Regions from separate parts of the Enemella evansiae genome, predicted to be linked through region 1. Evidence: riboswitches for the same ligand, from Rfam matches in the RefSeq annotation. Region 1 holds a riboswitch; the other holds the start of a gene.

Evidence for each region. A riboswitch is a leader RNA that binds a small molecule or an ion and turns the genes downstream of it on or off. The one in region 1 is predicted to bind FMN.
Region 2: linked by a shared signal. The riboswitch ahead of C8D81_RS08675 (ABC transporter permease) and the one ahead of ribD (bifunctional diaminohydroxyphosphoribosylaminopyrimidine deaminase/5-amino-6-(5-phosphoribosylamino)uracil reductase RibD) in region 1 are both predicted to bind FMN.

Annotation. Positions count from the first base shown of each region.
Region 1 is NZ_SNXA01000008.1:1,529,412-1,536,689, reverse strand. Features, by position in the region: gene C8D81_RS07875 (hypothetical protein) at 1-519, opposite strand, end outside; gene C8D81_RS07870 (TetR/AcrR family transcriptional regulator) at 614-1,174, opposite strand; gene C8D81_RS07865 (alpha/beta fold hydrolase) at 1,254-2,255, shown strand; gene C8D81_RS07860 (riboflavin synthase) at 2,280-2,876, shown strand; FMN riboswitch at 2,920-3,050, shown strand; partial or broken gene ribD (bifunctional diaminohydroxyphosphoribosylaminopyrimidine deaminase/5-amino-6-(5-phosphoribosylamino)uracil reductase RibD) at 3,129-4,112, shown strand; gene ribB (3,4-dihydroxy-2-butanone-4-phosphate synthase) at 4,164-5,390, shown strand; gene ribH (6,7-dimethyl-8-ribityllumazine synthase) at 5,387-5,863, shown strand; gene C8D81_RS07845 (helix-turn-helix domain-containing protein) at 6,061-7,278, opposite strand, start outside.
Region 2 is NZ_SNXA01000009.1:102,198-109,475, forward strand. Features, by position in the region: gene uriT (uridine transporter UriT) at 1-1,270, shown strand, start outside; gene C8D81_RS08665 (ribokinase) at 1,273-2,208, shown strand; gene C8D81_RS08670 (ABC transporter substrate-binding protein) at 2,212-3,222, opposite strand; gene C8D81_RS08675 (ABC transporter permease) at 3,219-4,067, opposite strand; FMN riboswitch at 4,176-4,304, opposite strand; gene C8D81_RS08680 (13E12 repeat family protein) at 4,640-6,286, shown strand; gene C8D81_RS08685 (1,4-dihydroxy-2-naphthoyl-CoA synthase) at 6,565-7,278, opposite strand, start outside.

The DNA.
Region 1 (7,278 bases):
CCGGTCGGTGCGGCGGAGCAGGGACAGATGCTGCTCCATCAGGGAACGGGTCAACCCGCGCTCGCACACCGCGGTTGCCAGCTCCTGCACCAACTCCTCGGTCCCGGGCTCGCGGAGCACGCCGACGGCGTGGGTGATCAGCAGCAGCTGGTCGGTGTCGAGGCCCTCGATGCCGGCCCGGATCACCTTCTGCACCGGCGGCGGGGGAGGCGATTCCAGCACCACGACCCGCCAGTCGTAGTCGGGCCGGTCGGCGGCGGCCTGCAGTGCCGGCAGCACCCGGTCGGTCGGGCAGTGTCGCTGGGCGGGTGGCAAGAGTTTGCGCATCCGCACCAGCAGTGCAGCGGGCTGACGTTGCAGCTTTCGCGCGATCGCCTCCACCGGGGCGCCCTCCCGGGCCATCGTGACCATCGTCTCGTGGTCGTCGTCGGTGTAGGACTGGCCGTTGCGCGCCGGCGGTGGTTCGGGTGGGCCGATCAGCTCGGACTGATGGCGCTGGAAGGACAGGGTGTCGGACATGGGAATACCTCCTTTTCCCATCCTGACTGCAGAAACCGGTGATCGGGGCGGACCGGTGTTGTCCGATCGGGGGAGGTGTTGTCCGTACCGCGGTTCAACCGGGCAGGCGGGAGGTCAGCACTGCCAGCGCCTCGCGGGTGGTCAGGTCCCCGATCAGCACGCGCTCGGTCAATCCGTCCGCCAGCGCGATCAGTGCGCGTGCGTCCCGCAGGGCCGAGCGTTTCGGCGTACCCAGCTCGCCCAGCAGGCCGGCCACCAGCGTCTCCTGCCCCCGCTTGCCTTCGGCGAGGATGGCCGCGATCTCGGCATCGGTGGCGGCCGCGGTCAGGTAGGCGTACCAGATCGAGACCCCCGGCCCGGGTTCGGCGGCGCGCCGGATCGGGTGGCCGAGTGCCTCCCGCAACCGGCCGGCGGGGGAGGCCTGCTCGGTGTCCTCGCGGTATCGGTCGGCGCCGGCCTCGATCATCGCCCGGGCGCTCACCCGCAGCAGCTCCTCCTTGCTGGCGAAGTAGTGCTGGATCCGGCCGACCGAGACCCCGGCCGCGGCGGCCACGGTGCGCATCGACACCGCGGCGAGCCCGTCCCGGGCGATCACCAGCCACACCCCCTGCACGATCTCGGTGCGGCGGGCGTCGTGGTCGACCTGGCGTGGCATGCCGGCATCGTAACAGTACGACCGTATCGCTCTGTGTTACGATACGACTGTATTGTCAACTGCAGGGATGAGGAATGTCGTGAAGAAGACCGAAGGTGCGCGCAGGCGCCGCTGGCCGTGGGCGCTGTTGATCGTCGCGTGCGCGCTGCTGCTCACCGACAAGGTGATTGGCCTGGCGAACCCGCAACCGCAGGTCGGCCGGTTCGACGGCATCGAGGGGGCGCGTGCCTACGACTCGGCGTACGCCGCAGCACTCGCCGCGATGCCAACCCCCACGACGATCCGGGACATCCCCACCACCTTCGGCTCGGTCCGGGTGACCCAGTGGACCCGTCCGGAGCTGACCGGGCTGGTGCCGGTGCTGCTCACCCCGGGTTGGGGATCGGGTACGCCCGCCTGGGATGCCAATCTGCGCGACGTGATGGCCGAACGCCCGGTGATCGCGGTCGACGCCGTCGGCGACGCCGGTCAGTCGGTGCAGCGCATTCCGCTGACCAGCACCGCCGATCACGCACGGTGGCTCACCGAGGTGCTGGATGCGCTCGAGGTGCCACGGGTGCACGTGGTCGGCCACTCCTTCGGCGCGGCCACCGCCACCGCCCTGGCCCTCCACCGCCCGGAGCGGGTGGCCAGTCTGACCCAGCTCGAACCGGTGCTCACCTATGGCCAGCTGCCGGCCTCGGTGATCTTCTGGAGCATCCCGGTCAACGTCCCGTTCCTGCCGCAGTCGTGGCGCGACCGTGGGTTGGCCGAGATCGGTGGCGTCGATCCGACCGAGCTGAAGACCGCCGGTCCGGTGGGGGAGATGATCGCCGCCGGCACCCAGCACTATCGGCAGGCGATGCCGATGCCGAGCCCGCTCACCGACGAACAGATCCGGGGGTTGCGGATGCCGATCTATCTCGCGGTCGCCGGTCGGAAATCGTTGGTGGGTGGCGATGCCGCCGTGCAACGCGCCCGGCAGCTGCTGCCGCAGGGTACGATCCGGATCTTCCCGAATGCCACCCATTCCCTGCCGATGCAGGAATCCGCCGCCCTCGACGCGGACCTGCTCGCCTGGTGGCGGACCCAGGACCGGTGATCGAGGGGCCGTTACGCTGAGCGGGTGTTCACCGGAATTGTCGAAGAACTGGGTGAGATCGTCGAACTCGACGATCGGGGCGAATCGGCCGTGCTGCGGATCCGCGGGCCACTGGTGGTGAGCGATGCGAGCCACGGTGCCTCGATCGCGGTGAACGGGGTCTGTCTCACCGTCACCGACCGCGACGCGGAGACGTTCGCGGTCGATGTGATGGCCGAGACGCTCAACCACAGCAGCCTCGGTGACCTGGTGCCCGGCAGCCGGGTGAATCTGGAGCGTGCGATGGCCGCCAACGGCCGATTCGGCGGCCACATCGTCCAGGGCCATGTGGACGGCACCGCGCGGATCGTGTCGCGTACGCCCGGTCAGGACTGGGAGGTGGTTGGCATCGAGCTGCCCGCCGAGCTGGCACGATACGTTGTGCACAAGGGATCGATCACCGTCGACGGGATCTCGTTGACCGTCTCGGCGGTCACCGACGACACCTTCGAGGTCTCGCTGATCCCGACCACGCTGGCGCTCACCACCCTCGGCGGCAAACAACCCGGGGAGACGGTGAATCTCGAGGTCGACGTGCTCGCCAAGTACCTCGAGAAACAGATCGCGGCGCGTGACTTGTGACACCAGCCCATTCCCTGGTTGGGAATCCTCTGCCATAGTGGTCGCACGCGCTCCGGGGTCGGTGCAATTCCGAACCGGTGGTGACAGTCCACGACCCGGCCACAGCCAGTGGCCGGTTGACCTGGTGGAATTCCAGGACCGACGGTGAAAGTCCGGATGGGAGGCAGCGCGTGACGGTCGGCCAGTGCCGACCGCTGCTGGTGCTTTCCTGCACCCGACCCCCGGAGTCATGTTCGACGACCGGGAGGATCCATGACATCCCAGACCGAGATGTGGCTCGACCTGCGCCTGCTCCGGCGCGCCGCCGCGCTCGCCCTGCACGGCCCGCTGCCGGACCCGAATCCGCGGGTGGGTGCGGTGATCTGTGACCCGGCGGGATCGGTGGTGGGCGAGGGCTGGCACCGTGGCGCCGGCACCGAACACGCCGAGATCGCCGCACTGCGGGCGGCCGGGGCCAGCGCACGGGGTGGCACGGCGTACGTCACCCTGGAACCCTGTGCCCATACCGGGCGCACCGGCCCCTGTGTGCGGGCACTGATCGAGGCGGGCATCGCACGGGTGGTGTATGCGCGGTCCGATCCGAATCCGGCCGCCGCCGGCGGTGCGCAACGCCTGACCGACGCCGGCGTGGCGGTGGCCCGGTTGGACATCGACGCCGCGGATCTCAACCCCCATTGGGAATTCGCGGTCCGCAATCAGCGCCCCTTCGTCACCTGGAAGTACGCCGCCACGCTCGACGGGCGATCCGCCGCGGCCGATGGCAGCAGCCGGTGGATCACCGGGCCCGAGGCCCGCGCCGAGGTCGGGCGACAGCGGTCCGAGTGCGACGCGATCCTGGTCGGTACCGGGACCGTGCTGGCCGACGACCCGTGGCTCACCGCCCGGCATCCGGACGGCACCCTGCAGGATGGGCAACCACTGCGCGTCGTGCTCGGCGAGCGGCCGATCCCGGCCACCGCGCGGGTCCTCGATGAGGCCGCGGAAACCCTGCTGCTGCGGCACCGCGATCCGGAGCGCGCGCTCGCCGAACTGCACGCGCGTGGCATCCGCCACCTCTGGCTCGAGGGCGGGCCCCGGGTCGCGGCCGCGTTCTGGCGCGCGGGGTTGGTCGATGAGCTGATCGGCTATCTGGCCCCGGCCCTGCTCGGCGAGGGACGGCCCGCGGTCGACGAGCTGGGAATCCCCACCATGGCGGAGATCCTGCGCTTCGATCAGGTCGACGTCACCCCGGTCGGTGTCGATCTGCGGGTGACCGCGCGCCCACGCGCCCGAGCGCACCGGACCGCGGTGGACCTCGACGTTCCCGCCGCGCTCGACGCCCTGCGCGCCGGCCGGCCGGTACTGGTGACCGACGACGCGGACCGGGAGAACGAGGGCGACATCGTGCTGGCCGCCGACACCCTCAGCGACGGGTGGCTGGCGTGGACGATCCGGCACAGTTCGGGATACGTCTGCGCCCCGCTCAGCGGCGAGCTCGCCGACCGGTTGGAGCTGCCGCTGATGGTGCCCGACAACCGCGACCCGTTGCGGACGGCGTACACGATCACCGTGGATGCGGCCACCGGTGTCGGCACCGGGATCAGCGCCGCCGACCGGGCGCACACGCTGCGCACGCTGGCCGCCGCCGGTCACGGTGAGGCGGGTCCGGCGGATCTGATCCGCCCGGGCCACGTGGTGCCCTTGCGGGCCCGCGACGGTGGCGTGCTGACCCGTCGCGGTCACACCGAGGCCGCGGTGGATCTGTGCCGGCTGGCGGGCCTCGCCCCGGTCGGCGCGATCGCCGAACTCGTCAACGACGACGGCACGATGATGCGCACCGACGCCATCCGGGCGCTGGCCGAGCGGTCGGGCCTGGGGGTGCTCACCATCGCCGACCTGGCGGCCTGGCGCCGCTGCCACGATCGGGTCGAGCTGGTCGCCGAGACACGGATCCCCACCGCACAAGGAGAATTCGCGGCCCGTGGCTATCGGGACCTGCTGACCGGTGCCGAGCATCTGGTGCTGCACACCGACCGGTTCGGTCCGCAGCCGCTGGTCCGGGTGCATTCGGAGTGTCTCACCGGGGACGTGTTCGGATCGCAGCGCTGTGACTGCGGGCCACAACTCGACGCTGCCCTCGCGGAGGTGGCGGCGGCCGGTGGGCTGGTGATCTATCTGGGTGGCCACGAGGGCCGCGGGGTCGGTCTGCTGGACAAGCTGCGGGCGTACGCCGAACAGGACGCGGGTGCCGACACCGTGCAGGCCCAGACCCGGCTCGGGCTGCCGGTCGATGCGCGTGAGTACGGCGCTGCGGCAGCGATCCTGGGCGATCTCGGCATCGACCGGATCTCATTGCTCAGCAACAATCCCGCCAAGGCCGCCGGTCTCACCGAGGCCGGCATCGAGGTCGCCGAGACCAGACCACTGCGGGCCGGCCAGCACCCCGACAACCTGGCCTATCTGCGGACCAAGGCCGCACGGTTGGGGCACCGCACCCTGCTGCACCCGGCCGACGAACTCAAGGAGCGAGCATGAGCGGACACGGCGCACCCACCCTGGAACTCTCGCCGGTGGCCGCGGGCGGACTGCGCGGGGTGATCGTGGCGAGCAGTTGGCATGAGGTCGTGATGAACGGGCTGATCGACGGCGCGCGCCGCGGCTTCGAGCAGGCCGGGTTGAGCGGTGAGGTGATCCGGGTGCCGGGCAGTTTCGAGCTGCCGGTCGCCTGCGCCCGGCTCGCACCCGGCCACGACTTCCTGGTCGCCCTCGGGGTGGTGATCCGCGGTGGCACCCCGCACTTCGACCACGTCTGCCAGGCGGCCACCCTGGGGATCACCCGGGTCAGCGTGGATACCGGTACGCCGATCGGTTTCGGCGTGCTCACCTGTGACACCGAGGAGCAGGCGCTGGCCCGGGCCGGTCTGCCGGATTCGCTCGAGGACAAGGGTTTCGAGGCCGCCCAGGCCGCGATCCTCACCGCGGTGACACTTGCGGGAGCAGGCAGGTGACGTGGCACCTCGAGCAGATCAGGCCCCCGCGCCCCGGTCGGGGCATCGTCCTTCGGTCCGAGCATGGTGTGTCATGCCCCAACCGAACTCCCATGCCCCGACCACCGAGTGCGCGGTCGAACTGGGTTCATCTCGACACGCTCGCTGCGCGAGCTACTCGATGAACGTGAGAACCTGCTGCCCCAACCACCGAGCACTCAACTCCCGTGCGCCTCGAGGAAGGCGTACACCTCGGTCTCGTCGACGCCGGGGAAGGCGCCCGGGGGGAGGGCGGCCATCAGATGTGAGTGGGCGCGTGCCGACGGCCAGGCGTGCCCGGCCCAGGCGCTGGACAGTTCCGCGGGTGGCCGGCGGCAGCAGGTCTCGTCGGGGCAGCGGGATTTCGAGCGTTCCCGGGTGTCCCGGCCACGGAACCATTTGGCCTGCACGTAGGGCACCCCGATGCAGGTCGAATACGCCCCCTCGACCCGCGCGGTGCACCAGAACGTGCCCGCCGAGGTGTCGGTGTACTGGTCGAAGGCGTTGAACTTGTCGGAGGCGTCGAAGACCTGCCGGCTGGTCCAGTAGCGGCAGACCGGCTGACCCTCGATCGCGCCGGTGTGGTCGGCCGGGAAGTTCACCCCGTCGTTCTCGTAGGCCTTGTAGATGATCCCGGACTCGTGCACCTTCTGGAAGTGCACCGGGATGTCGAGATGGTGGGTGATCAGGTTGGTGATCCGGTGACTGGCGGCCTCGTAGGAGACCGCGAACGCGTCCCGCAGGTCCTCCACCGCGAGCTGCTTCTCCTTCTTGGCCTGGGAAAGGAACTCCACCGTCGTCGACTCCGGCATCAGCAGGGCCGCGGCGAAATAGTTCGTCTCGATCCGCTGGCGCAGGAAGTCGCCGTAGTTGTTCGGGGTCTGATGGCCGAGCACGTAGTGACCCAGGGCCTGCAGCAGCACCGATCGCGGATCGTGGTCGCCGCCGGCGGAGCGGGGCAGATAGATCCGCATCTGCTTCAGGTCGGTCACCGAGCGGGTGGAGTGCGGCAGGTCGCCGACGTGCTGCAGGGTGAAGCCGAGGTGGGCGGTGATCGCACCGATCTCGTGCTGGGACAGCGGGCCGCGGCGGTAACCGGCCTTCTTCAGCAACCCGGCCGCCTGCTCCTCCAACTCACCGAAGTAGTTGTTGTGTGCCTTCATCTCCGCACGCAGTTCGGTGTTCGCGCGACGGGCCTCCTCGGGGGTGGCGACCTGTTCCTCGGCGGTGCGGGCCAGCTCGCGATGGAGCCCGACCAGCGCCTCCAGCACCTCCATCGGCATCCGCGGGGAGATCCGCACGCTGGGCAGGCCCTTCTGCTGCGCGAGCGGGGAACGCATCGCCCGCTCCAGCTCGATCTCCAGCATGGTGCGCCGGTTGGGCACCTCGGAGAGGAA
Region 2 (7,278 bases), on a different contig from region 1:
CTTCACCTCGGCCGCCCTGTTCTCGCTTTTCCTGCCCCGGTTGGGAGATCTCTTCGGTCGGCGGCGGGTGCTGGTCGGGATGCTGGCGCTGATGGCACTCGGTTGTGTGCTCGCCGCCTTCTCGACCGGGATCCCGATGCTGTTCGTGGCCCGGGTGATCCAGGGGGTCTCCGGGCCGACCGTTCCGCTGTGTCTGATCATGTTGCGCCACGAGATCCCCGACAACCGGACCTACACCACGCTGATGGGCGTGGTCACCGCGGTGAACGGTGGCGTGGCCGGGGTGGATGCGCTGGCCGGTGGCTGGTTGGCCTCGACCTACGGTTTCCGGTCGGTGTTCTGGGCGATGGCCGCGGTGGCCGGGTTGGCGGCGGTGCTGGTGCTGCTGCTGGCACCCGAGTCGCGCGGTGGTGAACAGGTGCCGATGGACTGGCTGGGGGTGCTGCTGCTGGTGATCACCGTCGGCGCCGCGCTCACCGCGATCAACGAGGCGGGCAAGCTGGCCGAGGCGAACTGGGTGCTGGTCGGTGGCCTGCTGGTGCTGGCGGTGGTGGTGTTCGCGGTGTTCTGGACGCTGGCGAAGCGGCGTCCGCATCCGTTGATCCGACCCGCCCAGTTGCGGCGCCGAGAGACCTGGGCGCTGCTGTTGACGACCCTGCTGACGATGACCGGGGTGTTCGCGATGATGAACGGCCTGGTACCCGGGCTGGCCCAGGACGCCGAGGTCGGCCCCGGGTTGAGCGCCGACGCCGCGGCCCTGTGGACCCTCACCCCGTACGCCCTGGCCGGGTTGGCGATGGGCCCGGTGGCCGGGCGGTTGGCCTCCTCGGTCGGCTATCTCGCGGTGCTGCGGGTCGGCATGATCGGCACCCTGGTCGGGGCGGTGGTGCTGGCGTTCACCTCCGGCAACGCGTCGGCGGTGCTGCTGCTGGTGCTGTCGATCTTCATCGGCCTGACCTATGCCGGCACGGTGAACATCATGCTGAACGGGCTCGGAGTGGCGCTCTCCCCGCCGGAGGCACCCGGGGTGCTGCCGGGGTTGAACGCCGGTGCCTTCAATCTGGGCGCCGGGCTCAGTTTCGCCATCCTGCTGGCGATGCAGACCGCCTTCACCGCTCCCGGTTCGGCGGCCGGTTACCAGGCCGGCATCATCACCGGTGCGGTGCTGCTGCTGGTGGCGATGCTGGTCTCGATGCTGATTCCCCGCCCGACCGAGGACAGCGCCGCAGCCGTCGGCACCGAATCTGTTGCAGACAAGACGAAGGAGTGAGCATGGCCCGCATCGCCGTGGTCGGTTCGATGAACGCCGACCTGACCGTCCGTACCGAGCGGCTGCCCCGTGGTGGCGAAACGGTGTCCGGTTCGGAGCTGGAGATCAACCCTGGTGGGAAATCCAGCAATCAGGCGGCAGCGGCGGCCCGGCTCGGCGGCCGGGTCGGGTTGCTCGGGCTGGTCGGTGACGACCCGCACGGTGAGCTGCTGCGCGCCGCCTCGGAGCGGGCCGGGGTGGAGCAGCGGTGGATCCGCTCGGTCGCCGGCGTGGCCACCGGGACCGCGATGATCGCGGTCGACGATGCCGGGGAGAACTTCATCATCATCTCCCCCGGTGCCAACGGGAAGCTCGCGGTGGAGCACGTGCTCGAGGCGGACGAACTCTTCGCCGACGCGGCGGTGCTCTGCCTGTGTCTGGAGGTGGATCAGCGGGTGGTGCTGACCGCCGCACAGGAGGCGAGCCGCCGGGGCGTACGGGTGCTGTTGAACCTGTCGCCGTCGGCGCCGGTGGGCCCGGAGCTGCTGGCGGCGACCGAGGTGCTGCTGGTCAACGAGCACGAGCTGGCCGACCTGGTCGGTGAGGAGGCGGCGTTGGAGCGTGCCGCGGAACTCCTTGCCGGCAAGGACATCCGGCGGGCCGTGATCACCCTGGGCGCGGAGGGTGCGCTGGTCATCGACGGGGACCGCTCCGAGCATGTACCGAGTGTGCGGGTCCGGGCGGTGGACAGCACCGGTGCCGGCGATGCGTTCACCGGCGCGCTGGCGTACCGGCTGGCCGAGGGCGACGACCTGGTCGAAGCGGCCCGCTTCGCGGCCCGGGTGGGTGCCTTCGCGACCACCCGGCACGGTGCGCAGCCGTCCTATCCGACCCCGGCGGAGCTGGCGGATTTCCTGGCTGAACAGGAGAAGTCGGGGCAGGAGCAGTCCGAGTCCTGAGGATCAGTTCAGCAGTGTGTCGGTGTACGCCTCGGCGGCCGGCACCGGCTTGGCGAGCAGGCCCATCTGCTGCATGAACTCCGCCATCGACTCCCACCGGGCGGGGTCCTGCTGGCCGGCGGTGGCCGGGTCTCCGAACAGCGGAATGGTTGCTTCCAGGGTGGCCAGTGCCGCCTGTTGCTGCGCCGGTACCGACAGGTTCGGCACATATTTCTTGGCGGCCTCGACCGCCTTGTTCGGGTCGGCGACCAGGTCGTCGATCCCGCGGCGGACCGCGTTGATCACCTTCCGCAGATCCTCCGCCCGGGTCTGCAGCACCTGATCGGCGGCCCCCAGACCGACCCCGACCAGCGGCACCGCGGCCTGCTCCTCGGCCAGCGGCAGCGACCGGATGGGAATCCCGGCCTGGCTGAAGCGGACGGCGTCGTTGTTGGCGTACCCCATCACCACCTCCACCTGGTTGCTGGTCAGGGCCGCCTGCTGGGTGTAGCCGATGTTCTGCACCTGGACGTCGCTCTGCTTCAGTCCCGCTGTTTCGAGCAGCGCGAGCAGCCCGAACCAGGTCTCGCCGTAGGGGCCCGGGACGCCGATGCGGCGGCCGCGCAGGTCGGCGGCGGAGCGGATCGGGGACTCCTCGCGGACGATCGCGACCACCGGGTACTCCTGGTAGAGGGTGGCGATGTCGGTCACCGCGACGCCCTGGGAGCGGGCCTGCAGCAACTCGTCGCCGCCGGCGTAGACGAGCTGCTCGGTACCGGCCTGGAGGGCGCCGAGAAGTTGCTCGTTGGCACCGTGGTGACGCAGTGTCACGCGTACTCCCTGGGCCTCGAAATGGCCCGCGGACTCGGCCAGATAGAAGGGCGCGAACTGGATGTCGGGGGTGTAGGTCAACCCGATGGTCAACGGCACACCGCCGCCCGCCGGAGCGTTGCCGGGGGTGGCCTGGTTGCACCCGGCCACCGTGGCCGCGAGTGCCGCGGCCCCCAATGAGGCAAGGAAATGCCGACGATTCATGCTGTCTCCTTCGGTCGTGCGGTGGTGCGTGGACGGCGCGGATCGCGCAGCGGGTCGCTGGCCCATTCGATGGCGACCAGCAGCAGGTAGATGGCGACGGCGAGCAGGCAGAGCATCAGCAAGGTGGCGAACAGCCCGGTGGTGTCGACGGTCGATGCCTGCACCGAGAGCAGCATCCCCAGCCCGTTGCCGCCCATCACCAGTTCGCCGACGACGGCACCGGTGATCGAGAGGGTGAAGCCGTTGCGGATGCCGGTGAGCACGGCGCGCAGGGCGAGTGGCCACTCGATGTGGCGCAGCATGCGTACGCCGGCGGCGCCGTCCAGTTCGGCGGCCTCGATCAGCTCGCGGCGGATGCCGCGGATGCCGAGGACCGTGGACAGCACGACGGGGAAGAAGACCAGCAGGGCGCAGAGCAGCATGATCGGCAGCAGTCCGTAGCCGACCCAGATGACCAGCAGCGGCGCGACGGCGACGGCCGGGATCGCTTGTGAGGCAGCAAGATAGGGCGACACCGCGGCGTCGAAGACCCGCCAGTGGGCGATCAGGTAGCCCAGCGGCAGCGCGATCACGGCGGCGAGCAGGGAACCGAGCAGCGCCTCGACCAGCGTGGTACCGGTCAGGGTGAGCAGCTGGCCGGCGGCCAGGTCGTCGGCGAAGCGGGTGAAGACCGCCGCCGGGCTGGGCAGCAGCGTCGGCAGGATGCGTCCGCCGGCGGTGAGCAGCTGCCAGATCGACAGCACGACCAGGCCGAGCAGGACCGGTGCGAACACCCGCAGCACCGGTCCACCGCCGCGTCGCTGGGATGCGACGGTACGCAGCGTGGTGTGGTGACTGTCGGTCACGTCCTGCTCTCTCCTCCGGTCCTGGTGACCCGGGGTACGCAGAACGCGGGCATACGCCCCGAGGTGCCGGCGCCGAGCACCGAGCCGCCTGGTGGCGTACGCGAGCGAACCGTGCGCCTCCCATCCGGACTTTAACCGTCGGTGCCGGAATTCCACCGGCTCAGCCGCCTCCTGTGAGGGACGCGGGTCGCGGACTGTCACCGCCGGCTCGGACTTTCACCGACCCCGGAGCACGTTGCTTGCACAGACGACGATACAACACCCACCCCGCCCCCCTCCCCCACGTTCATCGAACAGGTCGCGCAGCGAGGACTCCCCCCACGTTCATCGAGTAGGTCGCGCAGCGACCGTGTCGAGATGAACCCGGTCCACCGGTGCGCCGGTTGAGCGAGGAGCGCAGCGACGAGTCGAAGCCAAGCCCTCAAACGTTCATCGAGTAGTCGGCCATGCGCAGCGAAGCGGAGCAATGGCCGACGTGTCGAGATGAACCCAGAAACTTTCCTCAAACCCCTTGAGTTATTCGAACACAGTGACTAATATTGGATGTAGCAGATGAGAGGAGGTGACCAAAGATGACCACCGAACGAGCCGAAGTGTTCGCAGCGATCCGCGCCGAAAGCGAGCAGATCGCCCAGACCGAAGCCCGCCGCCTCGTTGCGATCGCCGCCGCCTGCGACACCTACTCCGGCCTCAACACCCACACCGACGAACTCACCGCCCGCGTCCTCCACGGCGAACAACTCGTGTTCCCCGGTGCCGACGGTACGCCCGGCATCACCGAGTTCTTCCACCTCGAACTCGCGATGTCGCTGGGCTGCTCACCGGAGACCGCGCAGGTCTGGACCGCCGACGTGCTCAACCTGCGGCATCGGCATCCGATCCTGTGGCAGGCCACCCTGGACTGCGACATCCCCGTCTGGGTCGCCCGCGACATCTCCCGCGCCGCGTTGCAGTTGAGCTTCACCCAGGCCCGCGAGTTCGACTCCCTCTGGTCACTCCGTCTGGTCAACCTCACCCCGAAACGCGCGGTCGCGACGACCGAGGCCCAGGTCGGGGCGTTGATGCTCAACGACGACAAAGAAGCCGAACGGCAGGCCGCGAAGAAGCAACGCCGCGTCGAGTTCACCCCCAACCGGAACACCCCGGGAATCACCGACCTCTACGCCAACCTCGACGCCGGTGACGCCGCCCAGTTGAACGGCACCCTCGACCGTCTCGCCGACGTGCTGAAAGCCGGTGGCTCGACGGCATCCAGGGACGAACTCCGCGCCGAAGCGCTCGGCCACCTCGCCCACCCGGACCGGGCGCGGCAACTGCTCCAACCCTCGCTGTTCGACAGTGCGACCGTCACCCCTGCTGGTGAGGTGGTCAACAAGCACGGCGAGATCGCCACAGCCACCTCCGAGCGCTGCCGGCACGGTGCCGAACTGATCCTGCACGTCCACCAGAAGGACCTCGCCAACCGTCGCGGCGGTGAAGGCGAAGCACTCGGACCGGTCACCCTCCAGCACTTGAAGGAGCTGCTGGAGCGCTGCACCGGGACCGTGAAGGTGCGGCCGGTGATCGACCTGGCAGCACCGGTGATGGTGAACACCTACCGACCCAGCGACGAACTCGCGCAGAGGGTGAAGCTCCGCGACCGGTATGTGATGTTTCCTCGATCGAATCGCTCCGCGTTCGGCCGCGGGATCGATCTGGATCACACGATCCCTGCCCCGGAGGGGCCGACCAGTTCGGGCAACCTGGGTCCGTTGAACCGGGCCTTGCATCGGGCCAGGACCCACGCCGGATTCCGGGTCGAGCAACCCTCCCCGGGGGTGTTCCACTGGAAAACCCCGGCCGGGCAGGAGGCCTGGGTCACCAGCTACGGGACCTGGAATCATCCACCACCCGACCACCTGATCAACGACCCGGCCGCTTCACTCTCTCGGACCGAAAAGCTGCTTCGGGAGACCCTGTGCAACGGCCAGACCCAGCTGGAGAAGGAACAGGCCGAAGCCGAACAAGCCGCCGACGAAGCCCGCGAACGCGAACGACTCCGCCGCGCCCGCAAGAACCAACGCCTCCGCGACCTACGCCAGGCAGCCCGCGAACAAGCCGAGGCAGCCAAGGACAACACGGTCAAGCAGAAGACGGCGAAGAAGCCGGTTCGCCCGGAGCAGCAGCCTGCCCTGATTCCCAACCAAAGCAGCGAATCCGTCGAACCCGCACCCTTCTGAATCGGTCGGGGCATCGTCCTTCGGTCCGAGCATGGTGTGCCATGCCCCAACCGAACTCCCATGCCCCGACCACGGGAGCGCGGCCCCACGTTGGTTGAGCGAGGAGCGCAGCGACGAGTCGAAACCATCGTCACCCTGAGGCCGTGGCTTCGACTCGCCGTTCCTCCTCGCTCAGCGAGCATGGGATTCCTCTCGACACGGTCGCTGCGCGACCTACTCGAGGAACGTGAAAGGGAACGGTCGCTGCGCGAGGTACTCGAGGAACGTGAAGGGCAGGATCAGAAGTAGTACGGGAACTTCGACCAGTCGGGGTCGCGCTTCTCCAGGAAGGCGTCGCGGCCCTCGACGGCCTCGTCGGTCATGTAGGCGAGCCGGGTGGTCTCACCGGCGAACACCTGCTGGCCGACCAGCCCATCGTCGACGGCGTTGAAGGCGAACTTCAGCATCCGCTGCGCAGTGGGTGACTTCTGACAGATCTTCGCCGCCCAGTCCAGCCCGACCTTCTCCAGTTCGTCGTGCGGCACGACCCGGTTCACCGTGCCCATCCGGAAACCGTCCTCGGCCGAGTATTCCTCACCCAGGAAGAAGATCTCGCGGGCCACCTTCTGGCCCACCTGGCGGGCCAGGTAGGCCGAACCGTAGCCGGCGTCGAAGGAGCCGACGTCGGCATCGGTCTGCTTGAAGTGTGCATGCTCGGCGCTGGCCAGGGTGAGATCGCAGACCACGTGCAGCGAATGCCCGCCGCCGGCCGCCCAACCGTTGACCAGCGCGATCACCGGCTTCGGCATGAACCGGATCAACCGCTGCACCTCCAGGATGTGCAACCGGCCCGCGCGGGCCTGCTGCACCGTGTCGGCGGTCTCGCCGTCGGCGTACTGATATCCCGAACGCCCACGGATCCGCTGATCGCCACCCGAGCAGAACGCCCACACCCCATCCTTGGGGGCCGGCCCGTTGCCGGTCAGCAGCACACAGCCGACGTCCGGGCTCAT